DNA from 2 places in the Streptosporangium sp. NPDC005286 genome. Region 1 is predicted to be linked to the other one. Evidence: riboswitches for the same ligand, from Rfam matches in the RefSeq annotation. Region 1 holds a riboswitch; the other holds the start of a gene.
The links. Region 1 has a riboswitch for S-adenosylmethionine ahead of ABZU75_RS34515 (aminotransferase class V-fold PLP-dependent enzyme). Riboswitches for the same ligand answer to the same signal wherever they lie in the genome.
Positions count from the first base shown of each region.

Region 1 (5,154 bases):
CCAGGACAGTAGGTGGACGTACCCGCCCACGTAGAAGAAGAGCGGCAACACCTGCAGCAGCCAGGTAAAGATCCACAGCCCCGAGGTGAAGCCCAGCGGGCTCGTCGGCGAGGGGCCGTTCGGCCCCCACTGGAGGATCGTGAAGGCCCAGTGCCAGAGCACCACGACGAGCAGGCTGAACGCGCGCAACCAGTCGACGTACCGGTCCCGCGGTGGCCTGTCGCCGGTCGGAGGGCCGCCGTGATCGGCGGGGGACGCGGGTGTCATCGGGGGAGTCGCCTTCTCCTGGTCCCCGCCGGGTTCGATCATGTGCTGCTGACCGTGCCTCACTTGTCGATGTCGCCGACGACGAAGAACATCGAGCCCAGGATGGCGACCATGTCGGAGACCAGGTTGCCGGGGAGCATCTCGCGCAGCACCTGGACGTTGTTGAAGGAGGCGGACCGGAGCTTCATCCGCCACGGTGTCTTCTCCCCGCGCGAGACCAGATAGTAGCCGTTGAGGCCGAGCGGGTTCTCCGTCCAGGCGTAGGTGTGGCCCTCGGGGACCTTCAGCACCTTGGGCAGGCGCTGGTTGATCGGCCCCTGGGGCAGTTCGCGGAGCCGCCGCACGCAGGCGTCCGCCAGGTCCAGGGAGACCTTCACCTGCTCCAGCAGCACCTCGAACCTGGCGTGGCAGTCTCCGGCGGAGCGGGTGACCACCTTCACCGGCAGCTCGCCGTAGGCGAGGTAGGGCTCGTCCCTGCGCAGGTCGAGGTCGACGCCGGAGGCGCGGGCGATCGGGCCGCTCACGCCGTACTGCATGACCGTCTCGCGGTCCAGCACGCCCACCCCGCGGGTACGGGCGAGGAAGATCTCGTTTCCGGCGATCAGGTTCTCGATGTCCGGCAGCCGTCGCCGCACGTCGGCCACGGCCGTCGCGACCCGGCCCAGCCACCCCTCGGGCAGCTCCTCCTTCAGGCCGCCGACCCGGTTGAACATGTAGTGCATCCGCCCGCCGGCGATCTCCTCCATCACGGCCTGGAGGGTCTCGCGCTCCCGGAACGCGTAGAACACCGGGGTGATCGCGCCGAGTTCCAGCGGGTAGGAGCCGAGGAACATCAGGTGGCTGAGCACCCGGTTGAGCTCGGCCATCAGCGTGCGTGTCCAGACCGCCCTGACCGGCACCTCCATGCCGAGCATCCGCTCCACCGCGAGGACGACGCCCAGCTCGTTGGCGAACGCGGACAGCCAGTCGTGCCGGTTGGCCAGCATGATGATCTGCCGGTAGTCACGCACCTCGAACAGCTTCTCCGCGCCTCGGTGCATGTAGCCCACGATCGGCTCGGCCGAGCTGATCCGCTCCCCGTCCAGGGTAAGCCGCAGCCGCAGCACGCCATGCGTGGACGGATGCTGCGGCCCGATGTTGAGGATCATGTCCTCGGTCGCGAGCTCCTTGCCGCGCGCTTCCCGCACGGCGGCGGCACCCGCTCCCATCCCCACGCTCAGCTCACGGCGAGGCTCGTTCATATGCCTATGCTGTCACGTCAGCCGCGCGAGGCAAGATCCCGCAGTGCGGTGATCAGCCGGTCGACGTGCTCGGAGGTGGTGCCGATGCCGATGGAGGCGCGCACCGCGGAGGCGGTGGGGTCGTCGCAGCCGCCGTCCTTGGCGTCCAGCAGGTGCCGTACGAAGGGGTGGGCGCAGAACTTGCCGTCCCGGACGCCGATGCCGTAGTCGCCGGCCAGGGCCTCGGCGACCTCGCGGGCGGTGCGGCCGTCCACCACGAAGGAGACGATGCCGACGCGCGGATGGTCGGGCCCCCACAGGGACAGCTCCTGCACGCCGGGGACGGAGGCGAGGCCCGCGCGCAGCCGGTCGAGGAGGCGCTCCTCCTCGCGGACCAGCGGGGTCCAGCCGGTGGCGGTCAGGGCGTCGCAGGCCGCGGCCAGCGCGATGGCGCCCAGAACGTTCGGGGTTCCGGCCTCGTGGCGGGCCTCGGGGTCGTCGTGCCACTCGGTCTCGTCGTCGTTCACCGCCTTCACCGCCCCGCCGCCCCGCAGGTACGGCTCGGCGTCGGCCAGCCAGTCGGAACGGCCGATCAGCGCGCCGGTGCCGAACGGGGCGTAGAGCTTGTGGCCGGAGAAGACCACGTAGTCCAGGTCGAGCGCGGTCAGGTTGAGGCGGCGGTGCGGGACGAGCTGCGCGGCGTCGACGAGGACGCGGGCGCCGTGGCGGTGGGCGATGTGGGCCAGCGCGGCGATCGGCCAGAGCTCCCCGGTGACGTTGGAGGCGGCGGTCACGACCAGCAGCTTGGGGCCTTCGACCGAGGCCAGGGCCTCGTCTGCGGCGCGGACCGCCTCGCCGGGGAAGGCGGGGGCCGGCAGCCGCAGGGCGCGCTCCCAGGGCAGCAGCGAGGCGTGGTGCTCGGTTTCGAAGACCACGGCGGTGGTGCCCTCGGGCAGGCTGCGGGCCAGCAGGTTGGTCGCGTCCGTGGTGTTCCTGGTGAAGATCACCGAGTCGTCGGGACGGGCACCGACGAAGGCGCGTACCGTCTGCCTGGCCTGCTCGTAGCGGGCCGTGGTCAGCTGGGACGCGTACCCGGCGCCTCGGTGGACGCTGGAGTACGCCGGGAGCGCGGCGGCGACGGCGGCGCTCACCGGCTCCAGACAGGGGGCGCTCGCGGCGTAGTCGAGGTTGGCGTAGCGGACGAGCCTGCCGCCCCTGACCGGAACCTCCAGGTCGGAGCCGAGCACGGCGGGGATCGGCCGGTCGCCGGACGTACGGGTCGCGGGGACGGTCACCGGGGTGGTCCCGAGGGCGGTCGTGGGGGTGGCCGCGTCGGCTGCGTCGGCGGCTGTGGCGGTGAGGATCGTCAGTGCGGACACGCCAGGGCTCCTTCGAGGTCATCGGACCCCAACCCATGGCATAGGTGCCTGGAGCCCGCGCTTGCCCGGCACACCTCGTGCCGGACCAGGTCCTCACCCGGGGCACCCCGCCGCGGACGCGAGGGTTGCCGGCCAGCGAGCCGGGGCTTGTCACTGGCACTCATGACCTACGGGGGAACTATAACCGACGTCTGGCGGGAATTCGCAAGTGCTGTCTCTCATGTTCGGGAACTCATGAGGAGTCCCGTTCGTCTGGGCAGTGAGCCGGGTGGCGCCTGGCGGCGGGTGATGTTTGTCCTGGTAGTGGCTGAATAACGCCGAACGACGGATCTCGTTGTGCCGGTAGTGATCAAGTAGGGCGAGCTGGAGGCTCAGATGTTGGACTGGATGACCAACCCGGAGATCTGGATAGGGTTCATCACCCTCGTCGCCCTGGAGATCGTGCTAGGCATCGACAACATCATCTTCATCTCGATCCTGGCCGGAAAGCTCCCGCCCGAGCAGCGCGACAAGGCGCGCAGGCTGGGCCTCCTCGCGGCCCTCGTCAGCCGGTTGGCGCTGCTGCTGGCGCTGGCGTGGGTGGTGAAACTCACATCGCCGCTCTTCGAGGTCCTCGGTCAGCCGATCTCGGGACGGGATCTCATCCTGCTCGCCGGTGGTCTCTTCCTGCTGGGCAAGAGCGTCATCGAGATGCACGACAGCATCGAGGGCAAGACCGGGCACGGCAGCGCCAAGGCCGCGGCCTCCTTCGGCTCGGTGATCGCCCAGATCATGCTGCTGGACATCATCTTCTCCCTCGACTCGGTCATCACCGCGGTCGGCATGGTCGACCAGCTCGGTGTCATGGTCGCGGCCGTGATCGTCTCGGTCCTGGTGATGCTCTTCGCCTCGGGCCCGATCAGCCGCTTCGTGGACAAGCACCCGAGCATCAAGATGCTCGCCCTGTCGTTCCTGGTGCTGATCGGCGTCGTGCTGATCGCCGAGGGCCTCGGGCAGCACATCTCCAAGGGCTACATCTACTTCGCGATGGCCTTCTCGCTCATCGTGGAGCTGCTGAACATCCGGCTGCGCACCAAGACGGCCCAGCCCGAGAAGTCGGGCAGCCCGACCGAGGTGTAGCGGCCTGTGGCGGGCTGTCGAGCGTCGGCAGACGGCTCAGCCTCAGGCGATGGCGCTCTCACCCGTCGTGGGGCCACCGGGCATCCGTCTGCCCAGCTCCAGGGGGCGGAACAGGCAATTGACGCATGGGGCGACATTACGATGTCCGTGTGCGCTTTGATCCCTGGAATCCGGAATTCGTCGCCCATCCGTACGACGTCTACGACGAGCTGAGGCGGCAGCGGCCGGTCAGCTTCTTTGAACCGACCGGCCAGTGGCTGGTCGCCCGGCACGCCGACGTCAACGCGCTGCTGCGCGACCGTCGGCTCGGCCGCTCCTACCTGCACGTGGCGACCCACGCCGAGTTCGGCAGGCCCGACGACCCCGAGTTCCAGGACCCGTTCTGGCGGGTGGTCAGGGCCGGGATGCTCGACGTCGAGCCGCCGGTGCACACCCGGCTCCGGCGCCTGGTCTCCAAGGCGTTCACCCCGCGCATGGTCGAGGCGCTCCGCCCCAAGGTCGCCGAGATCGCCGGGGGACTGGTGGACCGTTTCGTCGAGCGCGGCGGTGGAGACCTGATCTCCGAGGTCGCCGAGCCGCTCCCGGTGACCGTGATCGCGGAGATGCTCGGCGTGCCCGAGGCCGACCGGCACCTGCTGCGCCCCTGGTCCGCCGACATCTGCGGGATGTACGAGCTGAACCCCTCCGTCGAGGCCCAGCACACCGCGGTACGCGCGGCCGAGGAGTTCTCCGCCTACCTCGTCGAGCTGGCCCGCGCCCGCCGGGCGAACCCCGGCGACGACCTGATCAGCGCGCTTGCCCTGGTGGCCGAGGAGGGCGACAAGCTCACCGAGGAGGAGCTGGTCGGCACCTGCGTGCTGCTGCTCAACGCCGGGCACGAGGCCACGGTCAACGTCACGGGCAATGGATGGTGGTCGCTCTTCCGCAACCCGGGCGAGCTGGAGCGGCTCCGTGCCGACCACGGCCTGCTGCCCACCGCGATCGAGGAGATGATGCGCTGGGACACCCCGCTGCAGATGTTCGAGCGCTGGGTCCTGGAGGACATCACCGTCGGCGGGGTGGACATCCCGCGCGGCACCGAGGTGGCGCTGCTGTTCGGCTCGGCCAACCGGGACCCCGAGGTCTTCGCCGACCCCGACCGCTTCGACGTCGGCCGGGTGGACAACCCG
Region 1 covers NZ_JBEXGU010000135.1:149-5,302, reverse strand. The annotation lists gene ABZU75_RS34525 (acyltransferase) at 1-267, opposite strand, end outside; gene ABZU75_RS34520 (NADH-quinone oxidoreductase subunit D) at 327-1,508, opposite strand; gene ABZU75_RS34515 (aminotransferase class V-fold PLP-dependent enzyme) at 1,526-2,782, opposite strand; SAM riboswitch class IV at 2,919-3,034, opposite strand; gene ABZU75_RS34510 (TerC family protein) at 3,242-3,985, shown strand; partial or broken gene ABZU75_RS34505 (cytochrome P450) at 4,135-5,154, shown strand, end outside.

Region 2 (5,154 bases), on a different contig from region 1:
GAGGTGGACGGCATGACCCTCGTGCTGCGCGGCGTGGCCAAGGACTACGGGACCACCCGCGTCCTGGACGGCATCGACCTGTCGATGGAGCCGGGCGAGTTCGTGTGCGTGGTCGGGGCGAGCGGCTCGGGCAAGTCAACGTTGCTGTCGCTGATCGCCGGGCTCTCCCCGGCCAGCGCGGGCTCCATCACGCTCGGCGGGGCACCCGTCGTCGGCCCCGGTCCCGAGCGCGGGCTGGTCTTCCAGTCGGGAGCGCTGTTCCCCTTCCTCACCGTCGCGGAGAACGTGGCCTTCGGACTGCGGCTACTGCCGATCTCCGGGGCCGACCGGGAGCGGCGGGTCCGCTGGTATCTCGGCGAGGTCGGGCTGTCGTCCCTGGCGGGCGCGCTGCCCCGGCAGCTGTCCGGCGGGCAGCGCCAGCGGGTGGCGATCGCCAGGGCGCTGGCGTGCGAGCCGGCCGTACTCCTGCTCGACGAGCCGTTCGGGGCGCTGGACGTGCAGACCAAGGAGGACATGCAGCTCTTCCTGCGCGAGGTGTGGCGCGACACGGGCACGACCGTGCTGATGGTCACCCACGACGTGGAGGAGGCGGTCCTGCTCGCCCAGCGGGTCCTCGTCTTCGCCTGCGGGCCCGGCAGGGTCGCCGCCGAGGTCCCGATCGACCTGCCCGCCTACCGGGCCCTCGCCGTCAAGCGGACCTCCCTCTTCCTGGGCCTGCGGGCAGGCGTCGAGGACCTGGTCCGCTCGCACATGCTGACACCGGGGAGGGAAAAGGTGTAGAACGATATTCTGTAGCTCTCCGGGCGGGGAGCTCCTGTACGGGAGCGCCCCAAGGGCTTCCGGGAGGGAGAGACGATGGTCGACCTGGTGCTGCCGTCGATCGAGCGGGGCGTGCTGACGCTGACGTTCAACCGGCCGGACCGGCTCAATGCCTGGACCGACGAGATGGGCCGCCGCTACTTCGACCAGCTGGCCGAGGCGGAGAAGAACCCCGAGGTCCGGGTGATCGTGGTCACCGGGGCGGGAAGGGGCTTCTGCGCCGGGGCGGACTTCCAGACGCTCACCGCCATCCGGGACGGCTCGTACGCGGGGGAGCCCGACCGGCGTCCCAACACCTTCCCGACCACGATCCGCAAGCCGATCATCGCCGCGGTCAACGGTGCCTGTGCCGGGCTCGGCATGGTCCACGCCCTGGTCTGCGACCTGGTCTTCACCGCCGCCGAGGCCAAGTGGACCACCGCCTTCGCCCGGCGCGGCCTGGTCGCCGAGTACGGCCTGTCGTGGATCCTGCCCCGCCTGGCCGGGCAGGCCAGGGCCATGGACCTGCTGCTCTCCGGGCGCACCTTCACCGGTGCCGAGGCCTGCGAGCTGGGCCTGGCCAACCGGGCGGTGCCGGGAGAGCGGCTGATCGAGGAGACCCTGGCCTACGCCCACGAGCTGGCGACGTACAGCTCTCCGGCCTCGATGGCCGTGATCAAGCGTCAGATCTGGGGCGACTGGCAGCGAACCCTGGAGGCGTCGGAGTCGGCCGCGGCGCGCCTGATGGTCGACTCCTTCACCCGGCCGGACTTCGCCGAGGGCGTCGCCAGCTTCGTCGAGCGCCGCACCCCCGGCTTCCCGCCGCTTTAGTCACTTCGGCGCATCTCAGCTGACCAGGGTGAGCCAGCGCGGGGCGGCGTCGAAGGGGGCCGTGCGGGCGGTGACGGCCTCCATCAGCCAGGCGGCCGAGGCACGGGCGCTCCGGACGACCTCGGGCGGGTAGGCGTACCTGACCCGGTGCTCCTCGAACTCGTCCTCGTCGTCCAGGAAGACCCGGCTGGTGCGGCCCTTCACCGGGCTCCGGCGCGTCCGGATCACGTCGAGGTCGAGGTCGACCATGGTGACCTCGCCGTCGCTCCACCGTGGCACGGTGGAGATGTCGCAGTAGATCTCGTGCTTGTGCGGGGCGGAGTTGAAGGCGGCGGTCCACCAGGCGTCGCGGGGGAAGAGCATCACGAAGGCGTGCGGGGAGGCCACCTCGGGCCCGTGGCCCTTGCGGCCGACGGAGTTGGCCGCGCAGCCGGTCCACACCCCGTGTTCGTCCTCGCCGAGCAGGAGGCCGCTGTGGTTCCAGTGCAGTGATCCGTCGTATTTGCGGTAGACCACCTTCACCATCTCATAGGACATTCCCCAACATTAAGCCTTGACAGAGATCTATGTATTTCCTACCTTCTAAATAGGTTAAGAGTGTCAGTGCGAAGCCCCGGCTGGCTGACCGGCAACCCTCGCACCGCGGCGGGGTGCCCCCGGGGGAGACCTGGCGGCACGGTCGGCGTGCCGCAAGCGCGGACCCCCTCACCGGGGTCACCGAGACATGTCCGGGAGTGCCACATGTCGAAGACCAGCACACTGAACTGCGCGAGCCCCGTCGACCCCGACACCCACGGCCACTACCGGCCGCACCGTAGAGCCGCCGTATGAGCGCCTCGATCGCCGTCGTCGGCGCCGGCCCGACGGGCACCTGCCTGGTGGAGCGCATCTGCGCCAACGCCGCCGACCTGCTCGGCTGGCCCTCGCTCGACGTCCACGTGATCGACCCCCACCCGCCGGGGGGCGGCCGCGTCTGGCGCCGTGACCAGCCCGAGCTGCTCTGGATGAACTCCGCCGCCGCCGACGTGACGCTCTTCACCGACGAGTCGGTGCGCTGCGAGGGGCCGATCCGTCCAGGCCCCACGCTGGCCGAGTGGCTCGGCGGGGACCCCGGCGCCTTCGCCTCCCGCCCGGCCCAGAACGGCTACCTCTCCCATGTCTTCAGGCACGCGGTGGCGACCGCCCCGCGCGGGGTCCGGGTGCACGTGCACCCGGTCCGCGCCGTCGATCTCGCCGACATCCCCGGCGGCCAGGCGGTACGGCTGGAGGACGGCCGGACGATCGAGGTCGACGCGGTGATCCTGGCCCAGGGACACGGCGACGTGACCCCGAGCGGGGAGGAGCGGGCGCTGGCCGACCTGGCCGCGCGCGGCGGGCTGCGTTACCTGCCCACCGGATACGCGGCCGACCTCGACCTGGACGGCATCCCCGCCGGAGAGCCGGTGATCGTGCGGGGGATGGGGCTGGCCTTCGTCGACCTGATGGTGCTGCTCACCTCGGGCCGGGGCGGCCGGTTCGTCCGCGAGTACGACGGGGAGCTGGTCTACCTGCCCGGCGGGCGGGAGCCCCTCCTGCACGTGGGATCGCGGCGCGGCGTGCCGTACCACTCCAAGACCGGCTACCCCTTCAGGGGCGCAAGCCCGCCGGTTCCGCGCTTCCTCACCCGCGAGGCGCTGGGCGAGGGCCCGTGGAACTTCCGCCGGGACGTGTGGCCGCTGGTCGCCAAGGAGCTCGCCTTCGCGTACTACCACGAGCTCATCACCGCCCACCCCAAGCGCGCCAGGCTGGACTGGGCGGCGTTCGCGGAGGCGTTCGCCGACCAGGAGTGGCGCAGCCCGGGCATGCGCAAGCTGATCCGTACGGCCGTGCCCCGGCACCTGGACCGGCTCGACTTCGACCGGCTCGACCGGCCGTTGGAGGGCATCAGGTTCGGTGACCGGGCGGGGCTGCAGAAGTGGATGCACGGCTACCTCGCGGTCGACCTGGAACGGCGCGCCGACCCGGCGCACAGCGCCGACCACGCCCTGATCCTCGGGCTGCTCTCCGTCTACGGGATCCTGGCCGAGCTGGGCATCTCCGATCCGTGGTTTCACGGGTTCTTCAGCTACCTCGCCAGCGGCCCGCCGGGACCCCGGCTTGCGGAGCTGCGCGCCCTGGCCAAGGCAGGGGTGGTCACCTTCCTCGGCGCCGGCCTCAAGGTCGACCACCACGAAGGGCGCTGGCGGGCACAGAGCCCCACCGTGCCCGGCGGCGTGACGGCCACGACCCTCGTCGAGGCCAGGCTGCCCGCGCCCAGCGTGAGCCGGGCCACCGACCCGCTCATCGGCGCGCTCCGCGACCGGGGCGAGCTCGACGAGAAGTCGGGGCTGGTGAACGTGCGGGCCGCGGACCGCCGCCTGGTCGACAGGTCCGGCACCCCGCACTCGCGCAGGTTCGCCTTCGGCCCCTGGGTCGTCGGCGGCCAGGTCACCGGCGGTTTCGCCAGGCCCCGCCGCAACGCCCCGCTCTTCCGCCACGCCGACGCCCTCGCCCGGATCGTCCTGTCCGAGGCCGTCGGCACCCAGATAAGGCGGCACGTCGCGTGAACCCCGCGACAGATCGCATGGACCCGGTCCCGAACGAGCACGACGCACCACAGCACAAGGAGAAGAACGTGAAGTTGCGATGGGGCGCTCTGACGCTCGCCGGGGTGCTGGCGCTCGCGGCCTGCGGAGCCGAGAGCGGGACCCCGACCACGGCGGCCGGCGCGAAGGGCGGCACCGGCGGCGACGGAGGATCGCTCGTGTGGGCGGTGGAGACGCAGCCGATCACCTTCAACCCGCACCAGTGGGGCCAGAACAAGGCGCGCCTCCTGGTCCACAACCAGTTCGACGCGTTGATCGCCCGAGGCGGGAACGGTGATTTCCTGCCGTGGCTGGCCACCTCCTGGCAGGTTTCCAAGGACGGTCTGACCTACACCTTCGAGCTCCGTGACGACGTGACCTTCCACGACGGTGAGCGGTTCGACGCCGCCTCGGTGAAGGCCAACCTCGACCAGCTCGTCTCGCCCGGCTACAACGCCGCGGTCAGCGCCATCCAGCTGCGCAACTTCGACCACGCCGAGGTGAGCGCCCCGTACACCCTGAAGGTCACGCTGAAGGCCCCGGACGGACTGTTCCTGGACTTCCTCTCCTCCCCGCTCGCCGGCCAGGTCTCCCCGAAGTCGCTGAAGAACGCCAAGGACCTCAAGGCGGGCGGCGTCGACGTGGTCGGCACCGGGCCGTTCATCCTCGACCGGTTCACCCCCGGCCAGGAGGTCCACTACCGGCGCAACCCGAACTACAACTGGCCGCCCGCCGGCGCCGCCCACCAGGGGCCGGCACACCTGGCCGAGGTCACCTACCGCTTCCTGCCCGAGGCGGCGGTGCGGGTCGGCGCGCTCACCTCCGGGCAGGTACAGGTGATCGAGGGCGTGCCCGCCACCGAGATCGGCCTCATCAAGGGCAACCCGGAGTTGAAGCTGGAGACCAGCCTCAACTCCGGCAG
Region 2 covers NZ_JBEXGU010000098.1:7,438-12,591, forward strand. The annotation lists gene ABZU75_RS29310 (ABC transporter permease) at 1-16, shown strand, start outside; gene ABZU75_RS29315 (ABC transporter ATP-binding protein) at 13-780, shown strand; gene ABZU75_RS29320 (enoyl-CoA hydratase-related protein) at 856-1,629, shown strand; gene ABZU75_RS29325 (DUF402 domain-containing protein) at 1,645-2,166, opposite strand; SAM riboswitch class IV at 2,219-2,331, shown strand; gene ABZU75_RS29330 (FAD/NAD(P)-binding protein) at 2,457-4,214, shown strand; gene ABZU75_RS29335 (ABC transporter substrate-binding protein) at 4,283-5,154, shown strand, end outside.
Region 2: linked by a shared signal. The riboswitch ahead of ABZU75_RS29330 (FAD/NAD(P)-binding protein) and the one ahead of ABZU75_RS34515 (aminotransferase class V-fold PLP-dependent enzyme) in region 1 are both predicted to bind S-adenosylmethionine.